2 regions of the Kitasatospora sp. NPDC051914 genome follow, and region 1 is predicted to be linked to the other one. Evidence: predicted binding sites of a transcription regulator. Region 1 holds the regulator's gene; the other holds the start of a gene.
What was found. The regulator HrcA, encoded in region 1, represses chaperone genes, less so after heat shock. The targets are predictions, from matches to a motif close to TTNGCACTCNGNNNNNCNGAGTGCNAA.
Positions count from the first base shown of each region.

Region 2: AB0M03_RS29810 (FmdB family zinc ribbon protein) is a predicted target of HrcA. The motif match lies at 7,960-7,986, and genes of this name have one in related genera.

Region 1 covers NZ_JBFAXX010000009.1:737-16,417, reverse strand. Annotated here, with positions in the region: gene AB0M03_RS08315 (PDZ domain-containing protein) at 1-2,160, opposite strand, end outside; gene AB0M03_RS08310 (16S rRNA (uracil(1498)-N(3))-methyltransferase) at 2,265-3,014, opposite strand; gene dnaJ (molecular chaperone DnaJ) at 3,065-4,204, opposite strand; gene hrcA (heat-inducible transcriptional repressor HrcA) at 4,277-5,317, opposite strand; gene htpX (zinc metalloprotease HtpX) at 5,576-6,496, shown strand; gene AB0M03_RS08290 (hypothetical protein) at 6,516-7,100, shown strand; gene AB0M03_RS08285 (DUF3097 domain-containing protein) at 7,174-8,001, shown strand; gene hemW (radical SAM family heme chaperone HemW) at 8,058-9,287, opposite strand; gene AB0M03_RS08275 (AMP-dependent synthetase/ligase) at 9,345-11,243, opposite strand; gene AB0M03_RS08270 (ABC transporter ATP-binding protein) at 11,526-13,259, shown strand; gene AB0M03_RS08265 (ABC transporter ATP-binding protein) at 13,340-15,238, shown strand; gene AB0M03_RS08260 (sigma-70 family RNA polymerase sigma factor) at 15,399-15,681, shown strand, end outside.
Region 2 covers NZ_JBFAXX010000055.1:5,347-21,027, forward strand. Annotated here, with positions in the region: gene AB0M03_RS29775 (N-acetylmuramoyl-L-alanine amidase) at 1-1,242, opposite strand, end outside; gene murJ (murein biosynthesis integral membrane protein MurJ) at 1,492-3,501, opposite strand; gene AB0M03_RS29785 (phosphatase PAP2 family protein) at 3,803-4,744, opposite strand; gene AB0M03_RS29790 (sigma-70 family RNA polymerase sigma factor) at 5,236-6,117, shown strand; gene AB0M03_RS29795 (hypothetical protein) at 6,248-6,502, shown strand; partial or broken gene AB0M03_RS29800 (MscL family protein) at 6,572-6,943, opposite strand; gene AB0M03_RS29805 (hypothetical protein) at 7,060-7,356, opposite strand; gene AB0M03_RS29810 (FmdB family zinc ribbon protein) at 7,656-7,949, opposite strand; gene AB0M03_RS29815 (MFS transporter) at 8,082-9,416, opposite strand; gene AB0M03_RS29820 (potassium/proton antiporter) at 9,759-11,243, opposite strand; gene AB0M03_RS29825 (penicillin acylase family protein) at 11,465-14,236, shown strand; gene AB0M03_RS29830 (5-formyltetrahydrofolate cyclo-ligase) at 14,256-14,843, opposite strand; gene AB0M03_RS29835 (GGDEF domain-containing protein) at 14,918-15,681, shown strand, end outside.

The DNA of each region.
Region 1 (15,681 bases):
CTGCAGGACGCCGGCCCAGTCGACGCCGTTCATGTCGGCGCGCCAGAAGTTGTCCCGCATGATGCGGCCGTTCTCGTCGAACATCTGCCGCCACTCGGCGGCCGGGTCGACGGTGACCCGGACCCGGGCGAGGTCGACGTCGACCTCGTCGTCCTCGCCGGCCTTCTGGTCGGCGGGGACGATCCGCAGCCGGGACTCGTCCAGCACCGCCAGCCGGGAGCCGTCGCCGCTGACCGCGTAGCCGTCCAGGGCGCCGACCAGCTCCTCGGCGCGGCGCTTCTTGAAGTCGAAGCGCTCCAGCACCGGGCGGGGGTGGTCCTCCTCCAGCGAGGCCGCGGTGTCGCCGAGCTCGCCGAGCAGCGGCAGCCGCGTCCAGACCACGCCCTCCTTGGTGGCCCTCAGGCTGCCGAAGGAGCCGCCCTCGACCGGGAAGGGGAGGATGCGGTCGGCGATGCCCTCCAGGTCGACCCGGGTGGCGGCGGGGGCGCCGTCCTCGGTGTCCGCGCCCTCCTTGGCGTCCTTGCCGGACGGCCTGCCGTCCTCCTCCTCGCCGCCGACCGGGCGGCCGGCCCGCTGCGGGCCGAACGGCGACGGGGTGTCGGCGGCCAGGGTGATCAGGTAGGGGCGGCAGCCGGTCGGGAACGACAGGTCGAAGGAGTGCGCGTCGTAGACCGGGTCGAAGCTGCGCACCGACAGGAAGGCCAGGTGCTTGCCGTCGGAGGTGAAGGCCGGCGCGTAGTCGACGAACCGCTGCTGGGTGGCCTCGCTGACGCTGCGGCTGGTCAGGTCGGCGAGCATGATCTGGCGCAGCGACCAGGCGCCGAGCGCCGGGCTGGACCAGGCCAGCCAGTTGGAGTCCGGGCTGAAGACCAGGCCGGTGGCCTCGCCGTTCTCGCTGCGGGCGAGCTCGTGCACGGTGCCGTCGGAGAGCGCGACGAGCAGCACCCGGCCGTCGTGCGAGGCGACGGCGAGCTGCCGGCCGTCCGGCGAGACGGCCAGGTCGAGGACCCGGCCGAGGCCGCCCGCGGCCAGCCGGCGCCGGTCGGCGGCGAGCACCGCGGGCGCGTACTCGAGCGCGTCGTCGCCCTCGGCGTCGGTGACCCAGACGGCGCCCTGGGTGCCGTCGGCGCCGGGCACCACGCGGGCGAGGCGGGCGCGGGCGCCGGGGGTGGCGTCCAGCACCCGGGCCGGGCCCTCACGGTGCGTCAGCCAGTGCACGGTGCCGCGGACGACGACCGCGCTGGCCCGGCCGGTGCGGTCCGGGGCGACGGCGTCGAGCCGGCCGGCGGCCGAGACCGGGTGCGGCTGGCGGCGGGTGCGCGGACCGGCGAGCCGGACGTCCAGGCGGCGCGGTTCGGCGCCGTCCAGGTCGTCGAGCAGCCAGAGGTCTCCCCCGCTGTGCCAGACCACCCGGGTGCCGTCGGTGGTGGCGTTGCGGGCGTAGAACCCGCCGTCGCTGTGCCGGCGCAGGTCGGAGCCGTCGGGGAGGCTGGAGTACAGCTGCCCGGTGCCCTCGTGGTCGGAGAGGAAGGCGATCCTGGAGCCGTGGGGCCCGCCGACCCACAGCGGCGACTCGATGTTGCCGTCCAGGCCGGTGTGCAGCCGCTCGAAGTCCCGCTCGCCGATCCACAGCTTGCCGGTGGTGCCGCCGCGGTAGCGCTTCCAGTGCGCGGGCTCCCGGCTGAAGGCCGACAGCAGCAGCACGCGGTCGCCCTCCGGCTCGAAGGCGAGCCCGCCGACCGGCCCGTACGGCAGCCGGGCCGGCTCGCCGCCGTCCAGCGGGACGGCGAAGGCCCAGGTGCGGCGCAGGGTGGCCTGGCCGGCGGTGGTGACGGCGACCGGGCGGCCGTCGGCCGTCCAGCCGCGCAGCGCGGTGCGGGCGCTGCCCCAGTGGGTGAGCCGCCGGGAGGGGCCGCCGTCGGCGGGGGCGACGTGGATCTCCGGTGCGCCGTCCCGGGTGGACGTCCAGGCGACGTGCCTGCCGTCCGGCGAGAAGCGCGGGTGGCTGACCGGCGTCTGGTCCGCCGTCAGCCGCCAGGCCCGGCCGCCGTCCAGCGGAGCGAGCCAGACGTCGTCCTCGGCGACGAAGGCGACCAGGTCGCCGTGCAGGTGGGGGTGGCGCAGGTAGGCGCCCTGGGAGGTGCTCTGCGGTTCGGTCACAGCAGCACCCTAGGCACCGCCGCGCCACCCCGCAGGGGGTTTCTTCTTGAGCGTACGAACCCGGCGCGAACCGGCCGCCCGCGCGCCCCGCAGGCGGGGAGGAGTCAGGACCAGCGGCCGGTGCGGCCGAGCAGCAGGGCGCCGGCCGCCACGCCCGCCGTGGAGGTGCGCAGCACCGACGGGCCCAGCCGGTACGGTGCGGCGCCCGCCCCGGCGAAGGCGGCCAGTTCCTCCGGCGAGACGCCACCCTCCGGGCCGACCACCAGCACGATGTCGCCCTTCTCCGGCAGCGCCGCGGTGGCCAGCGGCTCGGCGCCGTCCTCGTGCAGCACGGCGGCGAAGGCCGCCGCCGACAGTACCGGCGCCAGCTGACGGGTGGTCACGAGGTCGTGGACCCCGGGGAAACGCAGCCGCCGGGACTGCTTCCCGGCCTCCCGCGCGGTGGCCCGCCACTTGGCGAGGGCCTTGGCCCCCCGGTCGCCCTTCCACTGGGTGATGCAGCGGGAGGCCGCCCACGGGATCACCGCGTCGACGCCGACCTCGGTCATGGTCTCCACCGCGAGCTCGCCGCGGTCGCCCTTGGGGAGGGCCTGGACGACGACGATCCGCGGGCCCGGCTCGGGCTCCTCGCGGACGGTGTCCACGGTGACGTCCAGCGCGTCCTTGCCGTGCACGGCGGTCACCGTGCCGTCGACGCCGAGGCCCAGCCCGTCGGCCAGGGTGATCGCCTCACCGGCCTCCAGCCGCTTCACCGCGACCGCGTGCCGTCCCTCGGGCCCGTCCAGCCGCACCACCGCACCGGCCACGGCCCCGGCCAGCACCGCACTCTCGACGACGAACACCGGCGCAGTCATGACGGGGGCTTCCTTACGAGAGTGAGTACCGAAGGGGCGCGCGGTGGCTCCTACCGGCCGTTGAAGGCGTCCTTGAGGCGGGAGAACAGGCCCTGCTGGCCCGGTGCGAACTGGCCGGACGGGCGCTCCTCGCCGCGCAGCATGGCGAGCCGCCGCAGCAGCTCCTCCTGCTCGGGGTCGAGCTTGGTCGGCGTCTGCACCTCGACATGCACTATCAGGTCGCCCCGGCCGCCGCCGCGCAGGTGCGTGATGCCGCGGCCGTGCAGCGGGATCGACTGCCCGGACTGGGTGCCGGGCCGGATGTCGACCTCCTCCAGCCCGTCGAGGGTCTGCAGCGGCACCTGGGTGCCGAGGGCGGCCGCCGTCATCGGGATGGTGACGGTGCAGTGCAGGTCGTCGCCGCGCCGCTGGAACACCGCGTGGCTGGTCTCGGCGATCTCCACGTACAGGTCGCCGGCCGGGCCGCCGCCGGGGCCGACCTCGCCCTCGCCGGCCAGCTGGATGCGGGTGCCGTTGTCGACACCGGCGGGGATCTTGACGGTGAGGTTGCGGCGGGCGCGGACGCGGCCGTCGCCGGCGCACTCCGGGCACGGGGTCGGCACGACGGTGCCGAAGCCCTGGCACTGCGGGCAGGGGCGGGAGGTCATGACCTGGCCGAGGAAGGACCGGGTGACCTGGGAGACCTCGCCCTTGCCGCGGCACATGTCGCAGGTCTGGGCGGAGGTGCCCGGTGCGGCGCCCTCGCCGGAGCAGGTGGTGCAGGTGACGGCGGTGTCGACCTGGAGTTCCTTGGTGGTGCCGAACGCGGCCTCCTCCAGGGTGATCTCCAGGCGGATCATGGCGTCCTGGCCGCGGCGGGTCCGCGAGCGCGGGCCGCGCTGGCCGCCGGCGGCGCCGAAGAAGGCGTCCATGATGTCGGAGAAGCCGAAGCCCGCGGCGCCGAAGCCGCCCGCGCCCGCGCCGCCGCCGTTGGGCGACAGCGGGTCGCCGCCGAGGTCGTAGACCTGGCGCTTGGCCGGGTCGGAGAGCACCTCGTAGGCGGCGTTGATCTCCTTGAACCGCTCCTGGGTCTTCGGGTCCGGGTTGACGTCCGGGTGCAGCTCACGCGCGAGGCGACGGAACGCCTTCTTGATCTCGTCCTGCCCCGCATCCCGTCGGACGCCGAGTACCGCGTAGTAGTCCGTGGCCACCAAATGCTCCGCTTGTTCCGCCTCTAGAAGGTGCTTGCGTTCGACCGGCTGCGCTCGTTGCGCAGCCCGCTGTTACGACTCGGCCAGGATCTGACCCACGTACCGTGCCACCGCCCGCACCGCCCCCATTGTGCCCGGGTAATCCATCCGGGTCGGACCGATCACACCCAGCTTTGCCACGCTCTGGTCGCCCGAACCGTAACCGACGGAGACGACGGACGTGGAATTGAGGCCCTCGTACTCGTTCTCCCGGCCGATCCTGACCGTCATTCCGGACTCCGCGGTCTCACCCAGCAGGCGCAACAGCACCACCTGCTCCTCCAGTGCCTCCAGCACCGGCTGGATGGTCAGCGGGAAGTCGTGCCCGAAGCGGGTCAGGTTGGCCGTGCCGGCCAGCATGATCCGCTCCTCGTTCTGCTCGGCGAGGGTCTCGAAGAGCGTCGCCAGCACGGTGGAGACGATCGGCCGGTCGCCGGGCTCGAAGGCGTTGGGGAGGTCGTCCAGGACGGAGGGCACGTCCGGCAGCCGGCGGCCTGCGGCCTGGGCGTTGAGCCTGGCCCGCAGGTCGGCCAGCACGCTCTCGCCGACCGTGCCGGGGCAGTCGACGATGCGCTGCTCCACCCGGCCGGTGTTGGTGATCAGGACGAGCATCACCTTCGCGGGTGCCAGTGCGACCAGCTCGACGTGCCGGACGGTGGAGCGGGTCAGCGACGGGTACTGCACGACCGCGACCTGGCGGGTCAGCTGGGCGAGCAGCCGGACGGTGCGGGCGACCACGTCGTCGAGGTCGACGGCGCCCTCCAGGAAGTGCCGGATGGCCCGGCGCTCGGGAGCGGTCATCGGCTTGACCTCGGCCAGCCGGTCGACGAACAGGCGGTAGCCCTTGTCGGTGGGGATGCGGCCGGCGCTGGTGTGCGGCTGGTGGATGAAGCCGTCCTCCTCCAGCGCCGCCATGTCGTTGCGCACCGTCGCCGGGGAGACGCCGAGGTTGTGCCGCTCGACGAGGGCCTTGGAGCCGACCGGCTCCTCGGTGCCCACGTAGTCCTGGACGATCGCGCGCAGCACGGCGAGCCTGCGCTCGTCGAGCGGGCGGACGCTTGGACGCGTGTCGATGAGACGCTCGTCGACCCTGCGCTCGTTGGCCACGGGGCACGCACCTCCGTCTTCGCCCGTTGGACCTGGTGACCGTCCGGTTCCCTGGCACTCTGGATGGCAGAGTGCCAGGACCGTACCTGCCAGTGTAAGTGCCCGACCCCGACGGCTGGAACGGGCCTCCCACGTGATCCTCGACCGATCCGGCGGGCGCGTCCCGTGCCCCGCCCGGCGGCCGGTGGCAGCATCGAAGGCGAGCGAGTTACCGAAGGAGCAGCGATGTCGTCGACACGGCAGCACTCCCGCTTCGCACCGGACCGCGGCCTGACCGGCCGGATGGTCACCACCATGTTCCTGATCGGCCTGGTCTACGTGGGGTTCACCGGGCTGCTGATCGTCCTGCTGCGCGGTGCCTGGCCGCTGATCCTGGTGCTGTCCGGCGGCCTGTTCGTCGCGCAGTTCTGGTTCAGCGACAGGATCACCGAGAAGGCGATGGGCGCCCACGAGGCGTCGCCCGAGGAGTACCCGCAACTGCACGGCACGATCGACCGGCTCTGCGCGCTGGCCGACATGCCCAAGCCGCGGGTGGCGGTCGCCCGCAACGACATGCCCAACGCCTTCGCCACCGGCCGCAACCCGCAGAACGCGGTGGTCTGCGTGACCACCGGGCTGCTGCGCCGGCTGGAGCCGGAGGAGCTGGAGGGCGTCCTCGCGCACGAGCTGTCGCACGTCGCGCACCGGGACGTGGCCGTCATGACGGTGGCCGGCTTCCTCGGCGTCCTGGCCGGCGTGATGACCAGGGTCGCGCTGTACGGCGGCTTCCTGGGCGGCAACCGCAACAGCAACGACCCGAACACGGCGATCGCGCTGATCGTCGTCCCGCTGGTCAGCATGGTCGTCTACGCGCTGAGCTTCCTGCTGACCCGGATGCTGTCGCGCTACCGGGAGCTGGCCGCCGACCGCTCGGCGGCGCAGCTGACCGGGCGGCCGAGCGCGCTGGCCTCCGCGCTGACCAAGGTCACCGGGCAGATCGCCGCGATCCCGACCGAGGACCTGCGCAAGGCGCAGCCGTACAACGCCTTCTACTTCGCCCCGGCGCTGAACGCGCGGGAGGCCGCGTCCCAGCTGTTCTCCACCCACCCGTCGCTGGAGCAGCGGCTGGCGCAGCTGGCGAAGATCTCCGCCGAGCTCGGCCGCTGACGGCCCGGAGAGGACGGTCATGGGATTCCTGGACACCCTGCTCGGGCGGAGCAAGCCGGTGAAGCCGGACCTGGACCAGCTGTTCGGCATCCCGTCCGCCGCGCTCACGCTGGAGGCGGCGGCCGGGTTCCTGCCGACCGGGCTGGGCTCGGTCTGCTTCGCGGCCGTCGAGGGCGGTGCCTTCGAGGAGGTGAAGCGGCAGGTCCGGGCGCTGCTGGACGCGGACACCGACCGCGGCGGCGTCCCGGTGGAGGCCTCCCGCGACGACTACGGGTACTCGTGGCTGCTGGCCCGGCACACGCCGGAGGAGCTGCCGGACCTGGTCAACGACCTGCACGCCGTCAACAGCGAGCTGGAGGCGCACGGCTTCGGCCCGCAGCTGCTGTGCTCCCTGGTGGGCTTCAAGGACGCCGAGGGCCGGTCGCTGGCGCTGGTGTACCTGTACAAGCGCGGCAGCTTCTACCCGTTCGCGCCGGTGCCGGGCGGCGGGGAGAAGCGGAACAGCCCGCTGGAGCTCCAGGTGAAGGCGATGCTCGGCAACGACCTGCGGATCGAGCAGGAGCTGTCCCGGTGGTTCCCGGTCTGGGGCGCACCGGGGCTGTGACGGGCGCACGGCGGCCCGGCGCGCCGTAGGCCGGACGGGGGATGCGCGGGCGTCGGGCTCGTACACTCCGTCCATGCGCAGCAGGCAGTACGGCCCCGACCTGACCCCGCCCTGGAAGCGGCAGCAGCCGGCCCCGGAGGTGGCTGCCGAGCGGGACCTGGTGGTCGAGGAGGCCGCGACCGGGTTCTGCGGGGCGGTGGTGCGCTGCGAGAAGACCGCGGAGGGCCCGACGGTCACCCTGGAGGACCGGTTCGGCAAGCACCGGGTGTTCCCGATGGTGGAGCGCGGCTTCCTGCTGGAGGGCCGCGTGGTGACCCTGGTGCGGCCCGCGGGGCCGGCCCCCGCGCGGGCGCCGGGCCGCACCGCCTCCGGGTCGGTCGCGGTGCCGGAGGCACGGGCCCGGGTGGCCCGGGAGTCGCGGATCTACGTCGAGGGGCGGCACGACGCCGAACTGGTCGAGCGGGTGTGGGGCGACGACCTGCGGATCGAGGGCGTCGTCGTGGAGTACCTGGAGGGCGTGGACGACCTGCCGGCGATCGTGGCCCGGTTCGGGCCCGGCCCGGAGCGCCGGCTCGGCGTGCTGGTCGACCACCTGCTGCCGGGCACCAAGGAGCACCGGATCGCGGAGCAGGTCTCCGGCGGCTCGGTGCTGGTGGTCGGCCACCCGTACATCGACGTCTGGCAGGCCGTGAAGCCCGCCTCCGTGGGCATTCCGGCGTGGCCGGAGGTGCCGCGCGGGGAGGTGTGGAAGGAGGGCGTCTGCCGCCGTCTGGGCTGGCCGGTGGACCCGCCCGCGGCCTGGCGCCGCATCCTCGCCTCGGTCGACTCGTACCGGGACCTCGATCCCGCCCTCCTGGGCCGCGTCGAGGAACTGATCGACTTCGTGACCGCCACGGACTGACCGAGTGGGCGGACCCCTCAGGGGCGCGGTCCCCGCGCCCCTGAGGGCGGGCCCGGCTAGTCGACCAGGTCGCGGACGACGGCGTCGGCGAGGAGGCGTCCGCGCAGGGTGAGGGCGGCGCGGCCGTCGGCGTGCGCGGCGGGGTCGAGCAGGCCCTCCTCCAGGGCGTGCAGGGCGGCCTTGCGGCCGTCCTCGGTGAGGAGGTCGAGCGGGCAGCCGTCGACCAGCCGCAGCTCCAGCAGGATGCGCTCGACCCGGCGGTCCTCCTCTGCGAGGACCTCGCGGCCGAGGGCGGGGGTGCGTCCCTCGGCGAGGGCCCGGGCGTAGGCGGCGGGGTGCTTGGCGTTCCACCAGCGGACGCCGCCGACGTGGCTGTGTGCGCCGGGGCCGGCGCCCCACCAGTCGGCGCCGGTCCAGTAGAGCTCGTTGTGGCGGCAGCGCCCCTCCGGGGTGGTCGCCCAGTTGGAGACCTCGTACCAGGAGTAGCCGGCCCGGCTCAGGGCGTCCTCGGCGATGAGGTAGCGGTCGGCGTGCACGTCGTCGTCGATCATCGGGAGTTCGCCGCGGCGGACGCGGGCGGCGAGCCGGGTGCCCTCCTCGACGATGAGGGAGTAGGCGGAGACGTGGTCGGGGCCGGCGCCGATCGCGGCGTCCAGGGAGGCCCGCCAGTCGTCGTCGGACTCGCCGGGGGTGCCGTAGATGAGGTCGAGGTTGACGTGGTCGAAGCCGGCCTCGCGGGCCTCGGCGACGCAGGCTTCGGGCCGGCCGGGGGTGTGGTGGCGGTCGAGGACCTGCAGGACGTGCCTGCGGGCGCTCTGCATGCCGAAGGAGATCCGGTTGTAGCCGCCCTCGCGGAGCTCGGCCAGGTAGGCGGGGCCGACCGACTCCGGGTTGGCCTCGGTGGTGACCTCGGCGCCCGGGGCGAGCCCGAACTCCTCGCGCAGTGCGGCGAGCATCCGCACCAGGTCGTGGGCGGGCAACAGGGTGGGGGTGCCGCCGCCGAGGAAGACGGTCCGCACGGGCAGGTCGGTGTCGCCGAGGACCTTCCGGGCGAGCCGGATCTCGGCGATCACGTTGTCGGCGTAGGTCTCCTGCGAGGCGACCGCGCCGGAGGAGCGCAACTCGGTGGCGGTGTAGGTGTTGAAGTCGCAGTAGCCGCAGCGGCTGGCGCAGTACGGCACGTGCAGGTAGAAGCCGAACGGCCGGCTGCCGAGCCCGGTGAGGGCGTGCGCGGGCAGGGAGCCGTCGGACGGCACCGGTTCGCCGTCGGGGAGAGCGGAGGGCATACCCCCCATTGTCCCGTACGGCCCGGGTTGCCCCGGAGCCGTACGGGACGGCGGGTGTCAGGCCTCGTTGGAGCCGGCGTACATCTCGGTGATGGCGTCGGCGTACTCGCGCTCGACCACCGGGCGCTTGATCTTGAGGCTCGGGGTCAGCTCGCCGTGCTCGACGTCGAGGTCGCGCGGCAGCAGGGTGAACTTCTTGATCGTCTGCCAGCGCTGGAGCTCGCCGTTGAGGCGCTGGACGAACCCGTTGATCAGCTCGTTGGTCTCCGGTGCGGCGACCACCTCGGCGTAGGACTTGCCGGCCAGGCCGTGCTCGGCGGCCCACGGCATGATGACCGTCTCGTCGAGGCCGATCAGCGCGGTACAGAAGTTGCGCTGGTTGCCGATGACCAGGACGTTGCTGACGAACGGGCAGACCGCCTTGAACTTGCCCTCGACCTCGCTCGGCGCGACGTACTTGCCGCCGGAGGTCTTGAACATGTCCTTCTTGCGGTCGGTGATCCGCAGGTAGCCGTCCTTGTCGAGCTCGCCGATGTCGCCGGTGTGGAGCCAGCCGTCCGGCTCCAGCACCTCGGCGGTCTGCTCGGGCAGCTGGTGGTAGCCGCGCATGACGCCGGGGCCGCGGAGCAGGATCTCGCCGTCCTCGGCGATCCGGACCTCGGTGCCGGGCAGCGGCAGGCCGACCGTGCCGACGCGCGTCGCGCCGTCCCGGTTGACGGTGGAACCGGCCGAGGTCTCGGAGAGGCCGTAGCCCTCCAGGATCGGCACGCCGGCGCCCATGAAGAAGAAGCCGATCTCGGGGGCGAGCGCGGCGCTGCCGGAGACCGAGCCGCGCATCCGGCCGCCGAACGCGGCGCGGATCTTGGCGTACACCAGCTTGTCGGCGACCTTGTGCTGCAGGGTCAGCCCGAACGGGGCGGTGGCCCTGCCGGTGGCGATCTGGTTGGCCTGGGTGGTGCGCGCGTAGTCGCGGGCGACCTTGGCGGCCCACATGAAGATCTTGTACTTGGCGCCGCCCTCGGCGCGGGCCTTGCCGGCGATGCCGTTGTAGACCTTCTCGAAGATGCGCGGGGCGGAGGCCATCAGGGTGGGCCGGATCGCGGGCAGGTTGTGGATGATCCGGTCGACCCGGCCGTCCACGGCCATCACGTGGCCGGTGGCGATCTGGCCGGAGATCAGCGTCTTGCCGAAGACGTGCGACAGCGGCAGCCACATGAACTGCACGTCGTCGGAGCGCAGCAGCCCGCTCTGCTCCTGGGCCAGGCCCTCGTACGCCCAGCAGTCGTGCACCAGGCGCACGCCCTTGGGGCGGCCGGTGGTGCCGGAGGTGTAGATGAGGGTGGCGAGCTGCTCGGGCTCCAGGGCGTCGACGGCCTTCTCGACGGCGTCCGGGTGGTCGACGAGGTAGGCCGCGCCGCGCTCCTCCAGCTCCGCCAGGGTGATGACGGTCAGTCCGGCGGTCTCCGGGGTGCCGGCCGGGGCGTCGAAGAGGATCACCGTCTCCAGCTCGGGCAGCTGGGCCTTCTCCTCGACCGCCTTGGCGAGCTGCTTCTCGTTCTCGGCGAACATCGCCCGACTGGCCGAGTTGCGGAGGATGAACGCCGTTTCGTCGGCGTTGGTGCTGGGGTACACGGTGGTGGTGGCAGCACCGGCGCACATGTTCCCGAGGTCCGCGATGATCCACTCGACCCGGGTGGTCGAGGAGATCGCGACGCAGTCCTCGGACTCGATACCCAGCGACATCAGGCCTGCCGCCACTGCTCTGACCCGCTCCGCGGTCTGCGCCCAGGTGAGTGAGCGCCACTGCTCTGCGCCGGGCGCACCGTCCGCGGCGTGCTCGTCGACCGGCACCGGGTAGCGGTACGCCTCACCGTCGGGTGTGGCCTTTACCCTGCTGAGGAAGAGGTGGGCCACAGAGGGCGGACGCCGCTCGATCATGGACTGCGCGGAACTCAACGAGGACCTCCGGGGGGCGGGTGGCCGAGGGTGAGGGACGGGCGGCCGTGGGGGCAGCCGAACCGGCCCGCCTTGTTAACCAGCAAGTAACAAGAAACCAGGCAGCAGCCTAGGGCGTGAGCGGCCGTTCCGTAAGGGGGTCGGGACAGCTGGCACACCTTCGGACCTGCAGTGCAGACGCGGTCCGCCCCGGCGATAAGGGCGGTCCTAGCACGAAATACCCAGTCGCGAGTAGACCTAAATGAGGATGCGCGCATCCGCGTCGAGGACGAGAGTGTCACGGTGCTGATCAGACTCTTGAGGGCCCACCTATGGCCCTACCGCCAACCGATCCTGCTGCTGGTGCTCCTCCAGCTCGTTTCCACCCTCGGAGCCCTGTACCTGCCCACGCTGAACGCCGACATCATCGACAACGGCGTGATCAAGGGCGACACCGGCTACATCCTGCGGATCGGCGGCGTGATGATCGTCGTCTCGCTCGCCCAGGCCGTCTGCTCGATCATCGCCGTCTACTACGGCGCCCGCACCGCCATGGGGGTCGGCCGCGACATCCGCGCCACCGTCTTCGACCGGGTGCAGAGCTTCTCCGCGCGGGAGCTCGGCCAGTTCGGCGCGCCCTCCCTGATCACCCGCACGACCAACGACGTCCAGCAGGTCCAGATGCTGGTGCTGATGGCGTTCACCCTGATGGTGGCAGCACCCATCATGTGCGTCGGCGGCATACTGATGGCCCTCAACCAGGACGTCCCGCTCTCCGCCCTGCTGCTCGCCGTGGTACCGCTGCTCGGCATCGTCGTCGTGCTGCTGGTCCGCCGGCTGCGCCCGCTGTTCCGCGGCATGCAGGAGCGCATCGACGGCGTCAACCGCATCCTGCGCGAGCAGATCACCGGTATCCGGGTCATCCGGGCCTTCGTCAAGGACGGCCACGAGCAGGACCGCTTCGCCGGCGCCAACCAGGACCTCGCCGACGTCTCGCTGCGGGTCGGCCGCCTGATGGCGTTCATGTTCCCCGCCGTGATGTCGGTGGTGAACGTCTCCAGCGTCGCGGTGCTCTGGTTCGGCGCCCACCGGATCGACAGCGGCGAGATGCAGATCGGCGCCCTGACCGCCTTCCTGTCCTACCTGATGCAGATCCTCATGAGCGTCATGATGGCCACCTTCATGTTCATGATGGTGCCGCGCGCCGAGGTCTGCGCCGAGCGCATCCAGGAAGTGCTCACCACCGAGCCCAGCCTGGCCGCCCCCGCCGTGCCGGTCACCGAGCTCGACGGCCGCGGCCGGCTGGAGCTGCGCGACGTCGAGTTCCGCTACCCCGGCGCCGAGGCCCCGGTGCTCCGCGGCATCGACATCCTCGCCCGCCCCGGCGAGACCACCGCGATCATCGGCTCCACCGGCTCCGGCAAGTCCACCCTGCTCGGGCTCGTCCCCCGGCTGTTCGACGCCACCGGCGGCCAGGTGCTGGTCAACGGCGTGGACGTCCGCGAGATCGACCCGGCGCGGCTCTCCGAGGCGGTCGGCGTCGTCCCGCAGAAGCCCTACCTGTTCTCCGGCACCGTCGCCAGCAATCTGCGCCACGGCCGGCCCGAGGCCACCGACGACGAGCTCTGGCAGGCCCTGGCCACCGCCCAGGCCAAGGAGTTCGTCGAGATGTTCCCCGAGGGCCTGGACGCCCCGATCTCCCAGGGCGGCGCCAACGTCTCCGGCGGCCAGCGCCAGCGCCTGGCGATCGCCCGGGCCCTCGTCCGCAAGCCGGAGATCTACCTCTTCGACGACTCCTTCTCCGCCCTCGACTACGCCACCGACGCCAGGCTGCGCCGGGCTCTGGCCGCCGAGACCGCGGACGCCACCGTCGTCATCGTCGCCCAGCGAGTCTCCACCATCCGCGACGCCGACCGGATCATCGTGCTCGACGAGGGCGCCGTCGTCGGCAGCGGCACCCACCACGAGCTGATGGCCGGCAACCCGACCTACCGGGAGATCGTCCTCTCCCAGCTCACCGAACAGGAGGCGGCGTGACCACCCCCGGCCCCAAGGCCCAGCGCAGCGCCTCGCAGGAGGCCGCCGCCCGGCGCGGCCCGGCCGGCCCCGGCCGCTTCATGGGCGGCCAGGGCGCGGAGAAGTCCATGGACTTCAAGGGCTCCGGCAAGCGGCTGCTCGGCCTGCTCCGCCCCGAGCGCACCCTGCTCTACGGCGTGCTCGCCCTCGGCGCCGTCAGCATCGGCTGCGCGGTCGCCGGCCCGTACGTGCTCGGCCACGCCACCGACCTGATCTTCGCCGGCGTGGTCGGCGCCCAGGCCCCGGCCGGCATCAGCAAGGAACAGGCGCTGGAGGGCCTGCGCCTGGACGGCAAGGGCGGCATCGCCGACATGCTCTCCGCCGTGCCCTTCACCCCCGGCCAGGGCATGGACTTCAACGCCATCGGCACCGTCCTGCTCTGGGTCCTGGCGATCTACGCGGTCTCCGCCGTCTTCGGCATCGCCCAGGGCCGGCTGGCCACCACCGCCATCCAGCGCGCCGTCTACCGGCTGCGCCAGGACGTCGAGTCCAAGATCGCCCGGCTGCCGCTCAGCTACTTCGACCGCCAGCCGCGCGGCGAGGTGCTCAGCCGGGTCACCAACGACATCGACAACATCGGCCAGTCCATGCAGCAGACCACCGGCCAGGTGGTGAACTCCCTGCTCACCATCGTCGGCGTGCTCGGCATGATGTTCTGGATCTCGCCGCTGCTGGCCGTGATCGCGCTGATCTCGGTGCCGCTGTCCGTGGTCGTGGCGGCCAAGGTCGGCAAGCGGGCGCAGCCGCAGTTCGTCACCCAGTGGAAGAGCACCGGCGCGCTGAACGCGCACATCGAGGAGATGTACACCGGTCACACCCTGGTGAAGGTCTTCGGCCGCCAGCAGGAGGCCGCGGAGATCTTCCGCAAGGAGAACGAGGCGCTGTACGCCTCCAGCTACCGGGCGCAGTTCATCTCCGGCATCATCCAGCCCGCGATGATGCTGATCGGCAACCTGAACTACGTGCTGGTCGCGGTCGTCGGCGGTCTGCGGGTGGCGAGCGGCGCGCTGTCCATCGGCGACGTGCAGGCGTTCATCCAGTACTCCCGCCAGTTCAGCCAGCCACTCACCCAGGTCGCCTCGATGTCCAACCTGGTGCAGTCCGGCGTGGCCTCCGCCGAGCGCCTCTTCGAACTGCTCGACGCCCCCGAGCAGACCCCGGAGCCGGCCATGCCGGAGCGCCCCGCCGAGCTGGCCGGCCGGGTCGCCTTCGAGGACGTCTCCTTCCGGTACGAGCCGGAGAAGCCGCTCATCGACAGCCTGTCGCTGAAGGTCGAGCCGGGCCACACGGTCGCGATCGTCGGCCCGACCGGCGCCGGCAAGACCACCCTGGTCAACCTGCTGATGCGGTTCTACGAGGTCAGCGGCGGCCGGATCACCCTGGACGGGGTGGACATCGCCGCGATGTCCCGCGAGGAGCTCCGCTCCGGCATCGGCATGGTGCTCCAGGACACCTGGCTGTTCGGCGGCACCATCGCCGACAACATCGCGTACGGCGCCGACGGCGCCACCCGCGAGCAGGTGGTCGAGGCCGCGAAGGCCGCCCACGTGGACCGCTTCGTGCGCACCCTGCCGGACGGCTACGACACCGTCATCGACGACGAGGGCACCGGTGTCAGCGCCGGCGAGAAACAGCTGATCACCATCGCCCGGGCGTTCCTCGCCCAGCCGTCGATCCTGGTGCTGGACGAGGCGACCAGCTCCGTCGACACCCGCACCGAGGTGCTGATCCAGAAGGCGATGGCCCGGCTGCGGACGGGCCGCACCAGCTTCGTGATCGCGCACCGGCTCTCCACCATCCGGGACGCCGACGTGATCCTGGTGATGGAGAACGGCTCCATCGTCGAGCAGGGCTCGCACGACGAGCTGATCGCCGCCGAGGGCGCGTACGCGCGCCTCTACCAGGCGCAGTTCGCCGAGGCGGTCGCCGAGGTCGACTGATACGGCGTCGTCGCGCCGCCCGCGTCGGCGGACGTGCCACGAGGGGGAGGTCCGGTGCACCGGGCCTCCCCCTCGGCGTTCGTGCCCGGTGCGGGCAAGGGCCGGTGTGCACGGGGTGGTGTACGCACCGGGCCCGGGACGGCCGCGCTAGCGTGGCGGGGTGACCGACACCGATGCGGCGCTCGCCGACCCGTTCGAGACCTATCGGCGCTATCTGGGTGCCGTCGCCTACCGGTTGCTCGGCTCGGTGGCCGACGCCGAGGACGTGCTGCAGGAAGCGTGGCTGCGCTGGCAGGCCGCGGACCGTTCCCGGGTGGAGGAGCCCCGCGCGTTCCTGACCACCGTGGTGACCCGGCTCTGCTACGACCAGCTCGGCTCGGCCCGGGTCAGGCGCGAGGAGTACTACGGCGAGTGGCTGCCCGAGCCGGTGGTCGCCGAGGAGC
Region 2 (15,681 bases), on a different contig from region 1:
CACGATGTAGTGCGCGCTGGCCTGGGCGGCCGGGTTCTGGAACAGCCGGACGGAGCTGTCGAAGCCGCCCTCGGTGTCGTGGATGACGATGTAGTCGATCCGCTGGCCGTCGGCCGGCCGGTTCGCGATCGTGTAGTTGCCGTAGTCGTCCGGACCGGAGGTCGCGGTCCTCGGCGCGTACGCGGCGGCCCTGAAGTCGCAGCCGAGGCCGGTGGGGCACTCGACCGGGCCGGGAGCGTCGGCGGTCAGCGCGCCGGTGGCCGGCACGCCCGAGGTCTGCACGCCGCTGTACGACGCCTGCAGGGCGGTGCGCGCACCCGTGGTGGCGGCGCGGGACGCGGTGCCCGACGTGCCGGCCCCGGTCTTGGTGCCCTTCGTGGTGGTCTTGCCCGGCTTGGCCGGCTTGCCCGAGGGGCGCTTCGGCACCGGGGGAGCGACCGGGACGGAGGTCTGCTTGTCGGCGGAGCTCAGCCGCAGCGCCGCCGAGTCGCCCGCGGTGACGGCCGGGGCCGCGGCGAGCGTCACCAGCTGGCCGTCGGCGGTCACGCGGCTCGCACCGGCGCGGACGGTGCCGAGCACGCGGTCGGCGAAGTCGTCGCCGCCCTCCCCGGCCGGGGACTCGCTGAACCGGGACACCGCGGTGAACCAGGCGGCCGGGTCGTTCGACAGCGGCTTGCCGGCCTCCTTCTGGTACTTCACCAGCAGGGCAGCGGCACCGCGGATGCTCTGCGCCGGGTCGGTCTTCAGCTTGTCCGCCGGCTTGTCGATCAGCTTGGCGGCCTTGTCCAGCGTGTGCAGCTCCGGGCCGTCCTCGACCTGCACCGGAGGCGCGTCCTTGCGGACGGGGGCGTCGTCGCCGCGGCCGTCCACCTCGGGGCCGGGACCGGCGTCGATGGCCTTGGCGACCGCCGCCGGGTCGACCTGGGTCAGACCCATCACGTTGTAGTTGCCGGTGGTGCTCGGCTCGCCGTGGTGCGACTCCCAGCGGCTCTGCTGGTAGGAGAGCGCCAGCAGGATGCTCTCCGGCACCTTGAACTCGGACGCGGCGGCGGCGAACTGGCGCTGCAGTGCGTCCGCACCGGGAGTCGCTGCGGCGGGCGTCGTGTCGGCCCCTGCGAAGAGCGCGAAACCGGTGGCGGAGGCGGCGACCGCCGCGGTGATCGCCAGCGGTATTCGCAGCTTGTGCTTGCGGCGGTGCGCGGCCCCGGCGGGGCCGCGCTCGGCTCTGTGTTCTGCAGTCAACGGAGTCTGCGGACCTTCCGTACCCGACCGGCCGTGGGGGCCGGACCCATGTGGAGCCCGCCGCGGGGGCACTCGGCCGGGGTGCGGCCGGTGCGCCTGTCGCACGGAGGGCGACGCGAACGTAGCACTCGGTCGGACGCCCACCATCCACCGGGGTCCGCGCTGCCCGAGCGGCCCCGTGGGCGCACTGAAGTACCGCAGGCCGGAGGGGAGTTGCGGTCGGCCTGCGCCCGGAGCCGTTGGCGATTCCTAGCGGCGGTGCTTGCCGTTGCCCGTGGCGGGGGCCGGCTCCGGGTAGGGGATGCGGAGCTTGCGGGCGAGCGGGGCCACTGCGGCGCCTGCACCGAACGGGCGGGCCAGGGCGAACAGCGAGAGCAGGACGGCCAGCGAGCCCGCTGCCAGGCCCACCGTGTTGCCGACCAGGCCGCCACCGACGGCGTCGGTGATCCGGCCCGCGATCCACACCGCGGCCGCCGCGCCCGGCAGGCAGGCCGCCGTGATGGCCAGGTGCAGGGCGATGACCGAACCGCCGTCGAGCCCGCTGCGCTGCTTGCCGCGGCGCAGGCCGAGCACCATGGTCGCGTCCGGCCCGGCCGGAGCCGCCGGCGCCGCGGCCTGCGGCACGGGCTTGCGCAGCCGTCGGCTGAGGGCCCAGCCGGTGATGCCGACGCCGACCAGGCAGGCGATGCTCTGGGCGAGGGCCATGCCGATGATGATCCAGCGCGGGTCCAGCAGCCAGTAGGCGACGGCGGACAGCCCGGAGTTGACCGTCGTGGAGACGACGGTCAGCCAGAACGGCGTCTTGGCGTCGCCCATCGCGTAGAAGCCGCGGGCCAGGGCGTACTGGGCGCAGAAGGCGGGCAGGCCGATCGCGAAGGCGATCAGCGCCTGGGCGATGACCCAGGAGCTGGCCGGGGTGACCTTGCCGTGCTCGTAGGCGATCGCGGCGATCTGCGGGGCCAGCGCGATGAACAGCACCGTGGCGGTGACGATCATCGCGGCGGAGGAGCGCAGCATGCCGGCCAGGTCGGAGCCGATCTTGGTCAGATCGCCGCGGGTGGCGGCGCGGGACATGCCGGGCAGCAGCGCGGTCACCAGCGAGATGGTGATGACGCCCTGCGGGACGACGAAGAGCTGGTAGGCGTTGGTGTACGCGAAGTTGCCGAGGCCCATCGTCAGCCCGGCGTCCTCGGCGCGGACGCCGGCACCGGTGCTCAGCCGGCTGATCACGGCGAACGAGAGCTGGGTGACCACGACGAGCAGCAGCGCCCACGTCGCGGCGCGGATCGGCTTGGTGAGGCCGGCGCCGCGCCAGTCGAACCGCGGCGTCCAGCGGAAACCGGAGGAGCGCAGCGAGGGCAGCAGGCCGACGGCCTGGACGACGATGCCGAGCGTGCTGCCGAGGCCGAGCAGCATGGTCTGGCCGGCGGTCATCTGTTCGGCCTTCTCCGCGCCGTTGCCGACCAGGATGTAGATGCCGAAGACCGCGATCGCCACGACGTTGTTCAGCACCGGCGTCCACATCATCGCGCCGAACCTGTCGCGCGAGTTGAGCACCTGGCCGAGCAGGGTGAAGACGCCGTAGAAGAAGATCTGGGGCAGGCAGTACCGGGCGAAGGCGATGGTCAGGTCGCGCTGTGCGCCGTCGAAGTTCGAGTAGATGTCGACGATGGTCGGCGCGAGGATCCAGGCGCCGACGGTCAGCACGACCAGGATGACGCCGCACAGGGTCAGCAGCCGGTCGGTGTAGGCGACGCCGCCGTCCTCGTGGGTCTGCGCGGCGTGCACCAGTTCGGGGACGAAGACCGAGGCCAGCACGCCGCCCATGAGCATCATGTAGACGACGTTGGGCAGCGAGTTGGCGACGTTGAAGGAGTCGCCGAGTCCGGCGGCGCCGAGCGCGGCGACGATCATGGCGCTGCGGACGAAGCCGAGGGCGCGCGAGGAGAGCGTGCCGATCGCCATGATCAGCCCGCTGCGGCCGGCCGAGGGCGCCGGAGCGGCCGGGGCCTCGCCCTGGCGCTGCGACGGCACGGTGGCGGGTGCCTGCGGGGGCTGGGCCGGCTGCTGCGGCACGCCCGGGTGGACCGGGGCGCCGGGCTGGGCGGGGACGGAGGGCTGGGGCGGGACGCCGGGCTGCGCGGCGGCGCCGGCGTGGCCGGCCTCCGGCTGCTGCGGCGGGATCGGACGCAGCGCCATGGTCGGCGGGTCCGGGTACGCGTACGAGTCGGGGGACTCACCCGTGGTGTGCATGGTCATCGGACCCCCGTCACTCGGTGCCTGGGCGGTGGGGCTGTGGGGCTTCCGCACAGGTGCACCCAGCCGGAGCAGTCTGCCAAACCGCGGCACTCCCTGGGGAGTCCGGTGCCCCGGGCGGCAGCCCTGCGTCCACGGAGGATATCGGGGCTCCGGAGGTGGCGATGGCGCGAAGGGTGGTGGATTGCGACGCTATGTCCGGTTATGTCGCTACAGGTGGCGGGCCGTTCGGGGTGATCGGTTGTCATCCGTGTCCCTCCACCGCCGGGCCGCCGCCCGATCGTGTGACCTTTCTCACTGCATGTCAGCTGTGGCGGTGGTGGACACGGGACACGTCCACCGCGCCGGGCCCCGGAGCCGTCCGGGTCCGGTCGGCCCGGCCGGCCCGCGGGCTCCCGTCGCCGTCCACGTCGGAGCCCCTGTCCGGGTCACTGCCGGAGCCCCCGCCGGAGTCGTCGGCCTCCTCCTCGCCCGAGCCGTCCTCGTCGGCGCCCTCCTCGGTGGAGTCCGGCGCCGTGCCGCGGACGAGGACGCGCTGCACGCGCGGCCCGGTGTGCCGGTCCACCCGGCGGAAGTCCCGCGCCAGGGCGCCCGGACGCCAGAGTTCCACCGCGACCGTCACCCAGCCCAGCAGCGCGGCCGCCGCCAGCCATCCGCCGAGGACGTCGCTCGGCCAGTGCACGCCGAGCGCGATCCGGCTCCAGCCGACCGCGAGCACCGTGACCGCCGCCGCGCCGCAGGCCCAGATCCGGCCCGCCCGCCCGGTCAGCGGCCAGGCCAGCGCCACCAGCGCTGCGCAGGTGAGCGCCGAGGCGGTGGCGTGCCCGGAGGGGAAGGCCGGGCCCTCGGCGTGCGACACCGCGTCCGCGAAGTGCGGGCGGGCCCGGCCGATTGCCGCCTGGAGGCCCACCGCCGCGGCCCAGCCGAGCAGCGCCTGCGCCGCGGCCCAGGCGGCGAGGACGCGCGCCCTGATGGCCCACAGCCAGACCGCCGCACCGAGCAGCACCACGCGCATGGTCGCCGTGCCGGCGATGTCGCTGAGCGTCTGCATCGAGGCCGTCCACGCGGTGTGCCGACGGGCGTAGCCCTGCAGTGCCGCGACCCAGTGCTGGTCCAGTCGTGCCAGCGGGGCCCAGCCGCTCGCCACCAGCCCCAGCAGCAGGCCGAACAGCAGCGTGCCACCGAGCGCCCACAGGGCGTGTCGGGCGACGGGCCGGTGAACGGCGGGAAGCGCGGACGGGTGCATGGCTGTCACCTTCCCAGCGCCGGTGTGCGGAGCGGACCCGACGGGATAGCGATTCGGCATCTTTTGTGCGGAGAAGGTGCGATCGGGCGGTGTCGTTCGTTGGAAGAGTCGGCACACCTGCCGACGTTGGACCTGATGCCGCCGGGTCGTTGCGGGGAGCGCCGGGGCGGAGGCCGGGCGATTGCGCCGGGTGCGCGTGCGGTGACGGAGCGTCAACAATCGGGGTGAAATTCGACAGGATACTGCATGAGGCGCGAAAATCTGAGTGAGTTGGGAATGTTGTCCCATTTCTGTGCGTTGGATCGTTACGTGTGAGCCTCCAGGAGGCCCGCACTTGTATGAGCAGCGCAGCCCCGCGCGGGCGTCGCCGCCAGACCCGGCAATCCAGCAAGGGAGCAAGCATGGCCACTCGTGCCGTCGTTCGCGACAGGGCCGACCGGACTCGCTCGGCCCGGCCGACCAACCTTGAGGCCGACCGCGACCTCGTCGGCATGTACCTCGACGAGATCGCCAGGACGCCGCTGCTCGACGCCGCCGAGGAGGTCCAGCTCTCCCTGCGCATCGAGGCCGGTGTGTACGCCCAGCACCTGCTGGACGAGGGCGCCCTGCCCGAGGGTGTGACGCGCGAGGAGCTGGAGGCGATAGCCGAGGACGCGGAGCGCGCCAAGGACGTGTTCATCAGGTCCAACCTCCGGTTGGTGGTCGCGGTGGCCCGCCGGTACCCGCGCAGCGGCCTGCCCCTGCTGGACCTCATCCAGGAGGGCAATGCGGGCCTCGTCCGGGCGGTCGAGAAGTTCGACTACGCCAAGGGCTTCAAGTTCTCCACGTACGCGACGTGGTGGATCAGGCAGGCGATCACTCGGTCGATCGCCGACCAGTCGCGCACCATCCGGCTGCCCGTCCACCTGGTGGAGGAGCTCGGGCGCATCCGGCGGGTGCAGCGCGAGAAGTCCAAGGAGCTGGGCCGTGAGGCCGACCCGGCCGAGATCGCGGCCGAGCTGGACACCACGGAGGAGCGGATCAAGGACGTGCTGGACTGGGCGCGCGACCCGGTCAGCCTCAACATGTCGGTCGACGACGAGGGCGAGACGCAGTTCGGCGACCTGGTGGAGGACACCGGCGCGGTCTCCCCGGAGGACGCCGTCATGGTGATGCTCCGCCGCGAGGAGCTCGACGACCTGATCGGGCGGCTCGACGACCGCACGGCCTCGATCATCCGCTCCCGCTACGGCATGGAGGACGGCCGCGAGCGGACGCTCACCGAGGTCGGCAAGCAGCACGGGCTGACCCGCGAGCGCATCCGCCAGATCGAGAAGCACGCACTGGCCGAGCTGAAGAAGATCGCCGACCACGCCGGGTTCGAAGCGGCCTGACCGGTCGGCACCGGGGGCGCCGACTCCTCGGGCCCCGGTCCGGGCACTGCCCGGGACCGGGGCCGTGCGGTGTCCGGCCCGCCGTGGGACACGCCCTAGGCTGGTGGGCGAGAGAGCTGGAGGCGGGACGATGGGCGAGCAGGACGGCGGCGGCGACGAGCGGGGCACCGACCGGGACAGGCGTCCCGGCAAGGACGCGGTCACCGGCGGGAGCGCGGCGGCCCGGCCCGCGAAGCCGGCCCCGAAGCTGGTGTTCGGCGACCCGCTGGACCGGCAGAGCAGCGACGACACCGACCGCGGCTGGGGTGAGCGCCCCGGCGAGGGCGGCGCGTCCCGCGGGCTCGACTGGTACCTGAGCCAGCGGCCGCCGCACCACGGCGAGTAGCGGTCGGCTGCGCCGCGGCCCGGAGCACCACTGCCCGGGCGGGGCCCGCCCGCCGGACCCGTGGGCCGGTCAGCTGCGCTGCACCAGGGTGTCGCGGATCTCGGTCAGCAGGACGACCTCCTTCGCCTCCGCCTCCAGGACCTCCTCCTCCCTGGTCTTCCGCTTCGCCATGAGGTGCAGCATCGGCAGGATGAAGACGAAGTAGACCACCGCGGCGGTGATCACGAACTGCACGACGGCGCTGAGCACCTCGCCCCACAGGATGAAGATGCCGGACGAGACCGTGCCGTCGGGCGCCAGTCGGCAGGGGCCCTTGAGGCAGGACCGGTAGGACGCGAGGTCCTTGGTGCCGAACAGGCCGACGATCGGATTGATGCCGCCCTTCACGAACGCATTGATGATGTTCGTGAATGCCGCGCCGATCACGACGGCGACCGCGAGATCGACGACGTTTCAGCGGAACAGGAATTCCCTGAAGCCCTTCGTTCCGCAACGACACCACAGCGTGCGGGCGGCGTCGGAATTCGGCACGCCGGTGGGCCCGGGGCGCCGTCGGTTCAGTCCACCGGAGGGGCGGTGCCGGTACAGCGGGGCGCGGAGGCCGGCTCGGCGGCGGTCGTCGCTGCGGCGGCCGGGGCGTGCGGGCCGGGCCGCAGCGGCCCGGCGGCGAGCGCGGTGGCCGCGGCGAGCAGCCCGGCCGCGAGCACGCTCGGGCGGTGCCGCACGGCCTGCTGCAGCCGGTGGCGCCCGCCGGAGCCGCGCCGGATGGGCGGGAAGTCCGGCACCTCCCGGCGGGGCGGTACGGCGAAGGGGAGCGGGAGCGGGGAAGCCGGGTGGGTGGTCACAGCGGTCATCCGCCTTCGGTCGGTCCTGTACGGACCCGGCCGGGCCCGCGGGAACCAGAATGCGGCGGGCACAACGGCCCCGGAATTCCCCAGCCCATTCCTGTGGAAAACCCGGGCCTGTGGAAAACTCCGCCACCCGGACGGCGGAATGTCCCACCCGACGGAACAGCGACGGAACAGCGGCGGGACGGACTGCACCGGACAGCGGCAGGACGGGCCGCACCCGGGCCCGGACATGCGGAGAGCCCGGTGCCGCCTGCCCCGAGGGGCGGTGGTACCGGGCTCTGCCGTGCGCCGTGGCCGAAGGCTCAGCTCGCGGCCGGAGCCGACGCCGTCGACCCGGAGGACGCGGCGGCCGGCGCGGAGGACGTCGAGGAGCCGGACGAGGCCGAGGACGACCCCGAGCCCACCGAGCTGCTGGAGGAGGAGCGGCTGTCGGTGCGGTAGAAGCCCGAGCCCTTGAACACGACGCCCACGGCCGAGAAGACCTTGCGGAGCTTCCCCTGGCAGTCGGGGCACGTGGTCAGCGCCTCGTCGGTGAACTTCTGCACCGCCTCCAGGCCGTTGCCGCACTCGGTGCACTGGTACTGGTACGTGGGCACTTGCTTCCTCCTGGCACTCTCGCCTGATGAGTGCTAACGATCGTCCATGATGCGGCATTCCGCTGGAACAGTCCAGCGATGCCGGGTGTGAGATGGACCGGGCCGCCCGGCCGCGCCGCCGCCGGCCTGCCGTCAGGCCCGCCCGGCGCCGACCAGTTCCCGCGTGCCCGCACCGCCGGCACCGCCCGCCGCGGCCGGTTCGAAGGCGGCGGCGACCGCGGACCGCGGCTCCCCGCCGACGGCCTCCGCGGGTGCGACCAGCAGCCCGCGCAGCGCGACCAGGGCGATCAGGCCGAGGCCCGCGCCGACCACCGGCACCAGGAAGCCCGTGGAGGGCCCGCCCGCGTCGATCAGCAGTCCGGCGACGGTCGAGCCGGCCGCGAGGCCGAGCCCGATGGCGCCGGTGAGCCAGGTGAACGCCTCGGTCTTGGCGCCGTCCGCGACGAGCGTCTCGACCAGGGTGTAGCCGGTGATCAGGGTGGGCGCGATGGCGAGGCCGCAGAAGAGGCCGGCCACGGCCAGCGCGGTCAGGTTGGGCATGGCCCACAGCGTCGAGCAGCCGAGGACCAGCAGGGCGTAGCAGCCGAGCATCCGCTGCCGGGCGGGCCGGCGCCAGGCGACCAGGCCGTACAGCACGCCGGCGAGCATCGAGCCGCCGGCGAAGATGCCGTACACGGTGCCGTTGGCGCCGCCGCGGCCGACCGACTCGGCGAAGGCGGTCACCGAGACCTGCATGGCGCCGAAGACGCTGCCGACCCCGAGGAACGAGGCGGCCAGCAGCCGGACACCGGGGGAGGACAGCGCGGACGGGCCGCGGCCGCCGGCGGTGCGCGGGTGGCGGGCCGGGGCGGTGCCGCGCTGGGCGGCGAAGGCCAGGCCGCCGGCGACGGTCAGCGCCGCCTCGGCGATCAGCGCGGCGGACGGGGTGACGGTGGTGGCGATGGCGGTGGCCAGCACCGGGCCGACCACGAAGGTGAACTCGTCGGTGACCGACTCGAAGGCGAAGGCCGTGTTCAGGGTGGCCGGGGAGTCCGACAGCCGGGCGACCCAGCGGGCCCGGACCATGGCGCCGATCTGCGGCACCGAGGCACCGGCCGGGGCGGCGGCCGCGAACAGCGCCCACGCCGGGGCGTGGCCGAGGGCCAGGGCGATCAGTGCGCCCACCGACAGGGCGTGCACCGCGACGCTGGGCAGCAGCACGGCGGCCTGGCCGTAGCGGTCGGCGAGCCGGCCGGTCTGCGGGCCGATCACGGCCTGGGCGACGGCGGAGACGGCCGCCACGGCACCGGCCGTGCCGTACGAGCCGTGGGTGTCCAGGACGAGCAGCACGATGCCCAGGCTGAGCATGGCGTACGGCAGTCGGGCGGCGAAGGCGGGGGCCAGGAAAGTCCAGGCGCCGGGGGTGCGGAGCAGTGCCGCGTATCCGACCCGGGCGGGCGCGGCGGGCGCGGGCGTGCCGGGGGACAGGGGGTCTTCGACCGTTCGGCGGGCCGTCACGGTCGGTCCTTCCTGCTGCCTGGTAGCGCGCCGGGGAACGGGTGGGCCCCGACGGCGCCGAGAGTCGTCCTCTCGCGCGTCGACCGGGGTAGATACCGGGTCCGGCCGGCTGCGGGGTGTGCGCTCGCCGACGTCAGGCTGTGTGCTGCGGACCGCGGCCGCCGAGCGGTCGCGCCAACTCTGCATCAGGCAGATGTTGCGGGTTTTCTAGGTGTAGATCTTCCGTATCGATCGATTATATGGCAGCGGGGCCTGTGCAGGCTTGCGATGCAAGGCATCTCACACCCCGCGCGCCGGTGGTGAGCCCCGGGCTCACCGTCCGCGCAGCCAGCCCGCGAGTTTGCCGCCCTGGTCCACCGCGCGCAGCCGGCGCTCGGCGGCCTCGCCGACCTCCTCGGTGGTGACCACCAGCAGCTCGTCGCCGGCCCGCAGGATGGTGGTGCGCTCGGGCACGAAGCTGCTGCCCTCCCGGACGACCAGGGTGACCGCCGCGCCCTTGGGCAGCCGCAGCTCGCCGATCTCGACGCCGGACATCTTCGACTCGGGCGAGAGCGAGACCGACAGCAGGTGTCCGTGCAGCTTCTCCAGCGGCGCGGACTCGATGCCGAGGTCCTGGCCGAGGTCGCCCTCGCCGATCCTCAGCCCGCGGGCCACCATCGGCAGGGTCGGCCCCTGGACCAGGGTGAACACCACGACCAGCACGAAGACGATGTTGAAGACCTCCTGCGCCCGGGGCGCGGCCGCCACCATCGGGATGGTGGCGAGCACGATGGGCACCGCGCCGCGCAGGCCGGCCCAGCTGAGCAGCGCCTGCTCCCGCCAGGGCAGCCGGAAGGGCGTGAGCGAGAGCAGGACGGAGGCCGGGCGGGCGAGGAAGACCAGGACCGCACCGCTGACCAGGGCCGGGGCGAGCGCCGAGCCCATCTCGCTGGGGGTCACCAGCAGGCCGAGCAGGACGAACATGCCGATCTGCCCGATCCATGCGAGACCGTCCGCGAAACCGCGGACGGCTGGGCCGTGCGGGAGCTTGGAGTTCCCGAGGATCACCGCTGCGGTGTAGACGGCGAGGAAGCCGGAGCCGTGCAGCAGCGAGCCCCCCGCGTAGGCCAGCACGGTCAGTGCCATCACGGCGATGGGGTAGAGGCCCGAGGACGGCAGGGCGACGTGCTTGATGCCGAAGGCGCCGAGCCGGCCGACCGCGTAGCCGACCGCGGCGCCGACGGCGAGCTCGCCGATGATGGTGCCGACCAGCACGTACCAGGGGTCGGCCGGGCCTGCGGTGGCGAAGGCGACGACCAGGATGACCACCGGCGCGTCGTTCAGACCGGACTCCGCCTCCAGCAGGCCGGTGAGCCGGCGCGGCAGCGGCACCATCCGCAGCACCGAGAAGACCGCGGCGGCGTCGGTGGAGGAGACGATCGCGCCGAGCAGCAGGGCGGTGCGCCAGTCCAGGCCGATCAGCCAGTGGGCGCCGGCGGCGGTCACGAAGACGCTGACGGCCACGCCGAACGTGGCCAGGACGGTGGCGGCGGGCATCACCGGTCTGATCGCCCGCCAGCTGGTCTTCAGGCCGCCCTCCGCCAGGATGACCACCAGCGCCGCGTAGCCCAGGACCTGGGCGAGGGCGACGTTGTCGAAGACCAGGCCGAGGCCGTTGTGGCCGAGGGCGACGCCGATGCCCAGGTAGATCAGCAGGCTGGGCAGCCCGGAGCGGGTGGAGATGCGCACGGCGACCACCGCGACCAGGAGGATCGCGGAGAACTCGAGCAGGAACGCGTTCAGGCGGTCGACGGTCACGCAGGGGCACCTCGGTGGGCAGGAGGGGCTGATGAGTCGTTACTCAGTCTAACATTTTACTTGATCTTTGAATGAGGCCCCTCGGCCTTCCCTCCCGGTCGCCCGGCCGGGGTATCGTCCCCTCTGTTCCAACCGTGGGCGTCCCCGGTGCACGTCCGCCACCTGAGCCGACCTAATGTGGTGAGCTGTCACCGCCGCCACGACCCCAGTCAAGGACCCAGATGCCCCGCTCGAAGAAGTTCCGGCGCGCCCGTCTGATCGTGATCGTGCTGGCCGTGGTGCTGATCGCCGGGCTGGGCGGGGGCGGATACTGGGCGGTCCACACCGTGCGGGCGTCCTTCCCGGAGCTGACCGGCACCGTCCGGGTCTCCGGCATGGCCGCCCCGGTCGACGTGAAGCGCGACGACAAGGGCGTGCCGCAGCTCTACGCGGACACCTCCGAGGACCTCTTCCGCGCCCAGGGCTACGTGCAGGCCCAGGACCGCTTCTGGGAGATGGACGTCCGACGGCACATCACCGCCGGCCGGCTGTCCGAAATGTTCGGTTCCGGCCAGGTCGAGAAGGACGCCTTCCTGCGCACCATGGGCTGGCGCCAGGTCGCGCAGCAGGAGTACGACACCGTCCTGTCCGCCGAGACCAAGAAGTACCTGCAGGCCTACGCGGACGGCGTGAACGCCTGGCTCGCCGAGCACCCCGGCGGGGCCGGCGCCTCCCTCGAGTACGCCTTGCTCGGCGCGGTGACCAGCGGCTACAAGCCGGAGAAGTGGACCCCGGTCGACTCGGTGGCCTGGCTGAAGGCGATGGCCTGGAACCTCTCCGGCAACCTCACCGAGGAGGTCGACCGCTCGCTGCTGGCGCAGAACTTCCAGCAGGAGGAGATCGAGCAGCTCTACCCGGCGTACCCGTTCGACCGCAACGGCACCATCGTCAAGGCCGGCAGCCTCGCCGCCGACGGCACCTACCGTCCGGCCGGCGACACCGCCTCCGCGGGCGCCACCACGACGGGCACCACCGGCACCGCCGGAAGCGGCGGCAACAGCACCGCCGGCACCACCCAGAGCCGCACCGCCACCCAGGCCGCGCTCAAGGGCATCGCCGACAAGAGCGCCTCCCTGCCGCTGCTGCTCGGCCCGGACGGCCAGGGCATCGGCTCCAACTCCTGGGTCGTCTCCGGCAGCCACACCACCACCGGCAAGCCGCTGCTCGCCAACGACCCGCACCTCGGCCCGGGCATGCCGTCCGTCTGGTACCAGATGGGCCTGCACTGCCGCACCGTCGGCCCCAAGTGCGGCTTCGACGTCGCCGGCTTCACCTTCGCCGGCACCCCCGGCGTGGTCATCGGCCACAACAAGGACATCGCCTGGGGCTTCACCAACCTCGGCGCCGACGTCACCGACCTCTACCTGGAGAAGGTCACCGGCCCGGACACCTACCTGCGCGACGGCAAGGAGGTGAAGTTCCAGACCCGCAAGGAGACCATCAAGGTCGCCGGCGGCGAGGACCGCACCATCACCGTCCGCACCACGGTCAACGGCCCGCTGATCTCCGACCAGTCCTCCGAGCAGCAGAAGGTCGGCACCTACGCCCCGGCCGGCAACGCCGCCCCGGACCGCGCCAGCGGCTACGGCGTCGCCCTCCAGTGGACGGCCCTCACCCCGGGCAGGACCATGGACGCCGTCTTCGAGCTCGACCGCGCCGCCGACTGGAAGGACTTCCAGAAGGCCGCCGCCGACTTCGCCGTCCCCGCCCAGAACCTGATCTACGCCGACACCAAGGGCAACATCGGCTACCAGACCCCGGGCGTCATCCCCGTCCGCGGCAAGGGCGACGGCCGCTACCCCGCCCCGGGCTGGGACTCGGCCTACGACTGGAAGAAGGAGCCGATCCCCTTCAAGTCGCTGCCCTACAGCCTCAACCCGGCCGCCGGCTACATCGTCACCGCCAACCAGGCCGTGGCCGGCAGCGGCTACCCGTACACCCTCACCACCGACTGGGAGTACGGCACCCGCGCCAAGGAGGTCACCGACCAGATCGAGGGCAAGCTCAAGAACGGCGGCAAGATCTCCCCGGACGACATGCAGGCCATGCAGCTGGACAACACCAGCGTGATGGCCAGGACCCTCGTCCCGCTGCTGCTCAAGGTGAAGATCAGCGACCCGTACGTCCGCGAGGCCCAGGACCTGCTCAAGGACTGGAACTACCACCAGGACGCCGACTCGGCGGCCGCCGCCTACTACAACGGCGTCTGGCGGGCCCTGCTCACCCTCGCCTTCGGCCAGAAGCTCCCGGCCTCGCTGCGCGCCGAGGGCGACTGCCTGCTGGTCCGTCAGAAGTCCAACTCGACGCTGCCCGACGACGCGGTCAACGGCGAGGTGAAGCCCGTCACCGAGTGCGGCACCCGCAAGCCCGACCAGGCCCAGCCGGACGGCGGCGACCGCTGGACGGAGGTCGTGCGGACCCAGCTCGCGCAGCCCGACAGCAAGTGGTGGAACTACATCGACTCCGACCACCTGCCGCAGCACGGCCTGAACAACCTGCTCGCCCAGGCGATGAAGAACGCCCGCCAGGACCTCACCGCCTACCTCGGCAAGTCCATCTCCACCTGGAGCTGGGGCCGCCTGCACACCCTGACGCTCAAGGAGAACACGCTCGGCAGCGACGACTCCTCGATCGCCTCCGGCTTCGTGCACCGGCTGCTCAACCGCGGCCCCTACCGCCTCTCCGGCGGCAGCGCCGCGGTGAACGCCGCCGGCTGGAACGCCGCCGCCGGGTACCAGGTCGACTGGATCCCCTCGATGCGGATGGTCGTGGACCTCAGCGACTTCGACGCCTCCCGCTGGATCAACGTCGGCGGCGCCTCCGGCCACGCCTTCCACAGCAACTACAACGACCAGACCGAGCTGTGGGCCAAGGGTGAACTGCTGCCCTGGGCCTACTCCGCGGACGCCGTCACCAAGGCCACCGAGCACACCATGACGCTCACCAGCGGCTGACCCACCGCGGGGGCGCCGCTCAGCCGGCGCCCCCGCGGAAGCGGTGCACGCCGGACGGCGTCACCACCGCGTCCACCGGCAGGTCGTGCTCCTCGCCCGGCACCTGCTCCAGCAGCTCCTCCTCGTACAGCAGCGTCGCCAGCAGCGGCCGCGCCCCGGCCGCCGCCAGCCGGGCCAGCACCCGGTCGTAGCTGCCGCCGCCCCGGCCCAGCCGCACGCCCCGGCGGTCCACCGCCAGACCGGGCAGCAGCACCAGCCGCGCCCCGCACACCGCGTCCGGCCCCAGCCGCGGGCCGGTCGGCTCCAGCAGCCCCCGGGAGGCCGGGGCCAGCGCCCGGCGCCCCTCGTACCGCGCCCAGTCCAGGTCGTTGTCGGGCAGCAGCACCGGCAGCAGCACCTGCACCCCCCGGGCCGCCAGCGCGTCCAGCAGCGGCCCGGTGCCCGGCTCGCCGCCGACCGACACGTACGCCGCCACCGTCCACCCCGGCTCGGCCAGCCCGGCCGCCCGCGCGGCCAGCCCTTCCGCCGCCGATGCCCGCCGAGTGGGTGACAGCTCACGACGTCCTGCCAGCAGGCGTGACCTCAGAGCGGCCTTGTCGTTGTGCAATGGATTGGCAGTCAAGGGTTCCCCACAGCTCGGCACCGATCGGTGCCCAGAGCCTGACATGCGGAAGGCCCCACATGTCCACTCCGCTCCTGGTCCAGGCCCTCGCCGGGCTGAGCGCCCCCGCCCTGGCCGGGGCCGGCCTGCTCGGCCTGCGCCTGCGCCGCAGCGCCGCCGCGGCCGCCGAGCGCGAGGCCGCCCTGCAGGGCCGGGTCGCCGAGCTCCGCAGGGAGCGGGACGAACTCCAGCGCACCGCCTCCTGCGACCCGCTCACCGGCGTGTGGAACTACCGCCACCTGCAGATCACCCTGGACAAGGAGATCGAGCGCGCCCGCCGGGCCGAGGCCGCCGACGAACGCCGCCCGCTCGCCCTGCTGATGCTGGAGATCGCGGGCTTCGACGCGGTCGTCGCCGAGCACGGCCGCAGCCGGGCCGGTGCCGTGCTGCGCGACCTCGCCCAGCGGCTCGCCGTCGAGATCCGCCGCTCCGACACCCTCGGCCGCTACGGCGGCGAGGAGTTCCTGGTGCTGCTGCCCGACACCGGCGCCGAGGGGGCCGTCCAGGTCGCCGAGCGGCTCTGCTGGACGGTCCGCCGGCACCGGCTGCTGGACTGGTCCGCGAACGGCTCCGCCCGCGGGGCCGGCGCCCGGTCGGAAGATCCGGCCACGGCAACCGCGACCGCCCGCGGGAACGGCCTCACCGCCTCCGTCGGCATCGCCGTCCTGCCCCGCGACGGCTCGCACGCCGCCCTGCTGCTGCGCGCCGCCGACCGGGCCCTGGGCGAGGCCCGGCGGGCCGGCGGCGACTGCTGGCGCGGCGCCCCGGTCGAGAGCGTGCCGGC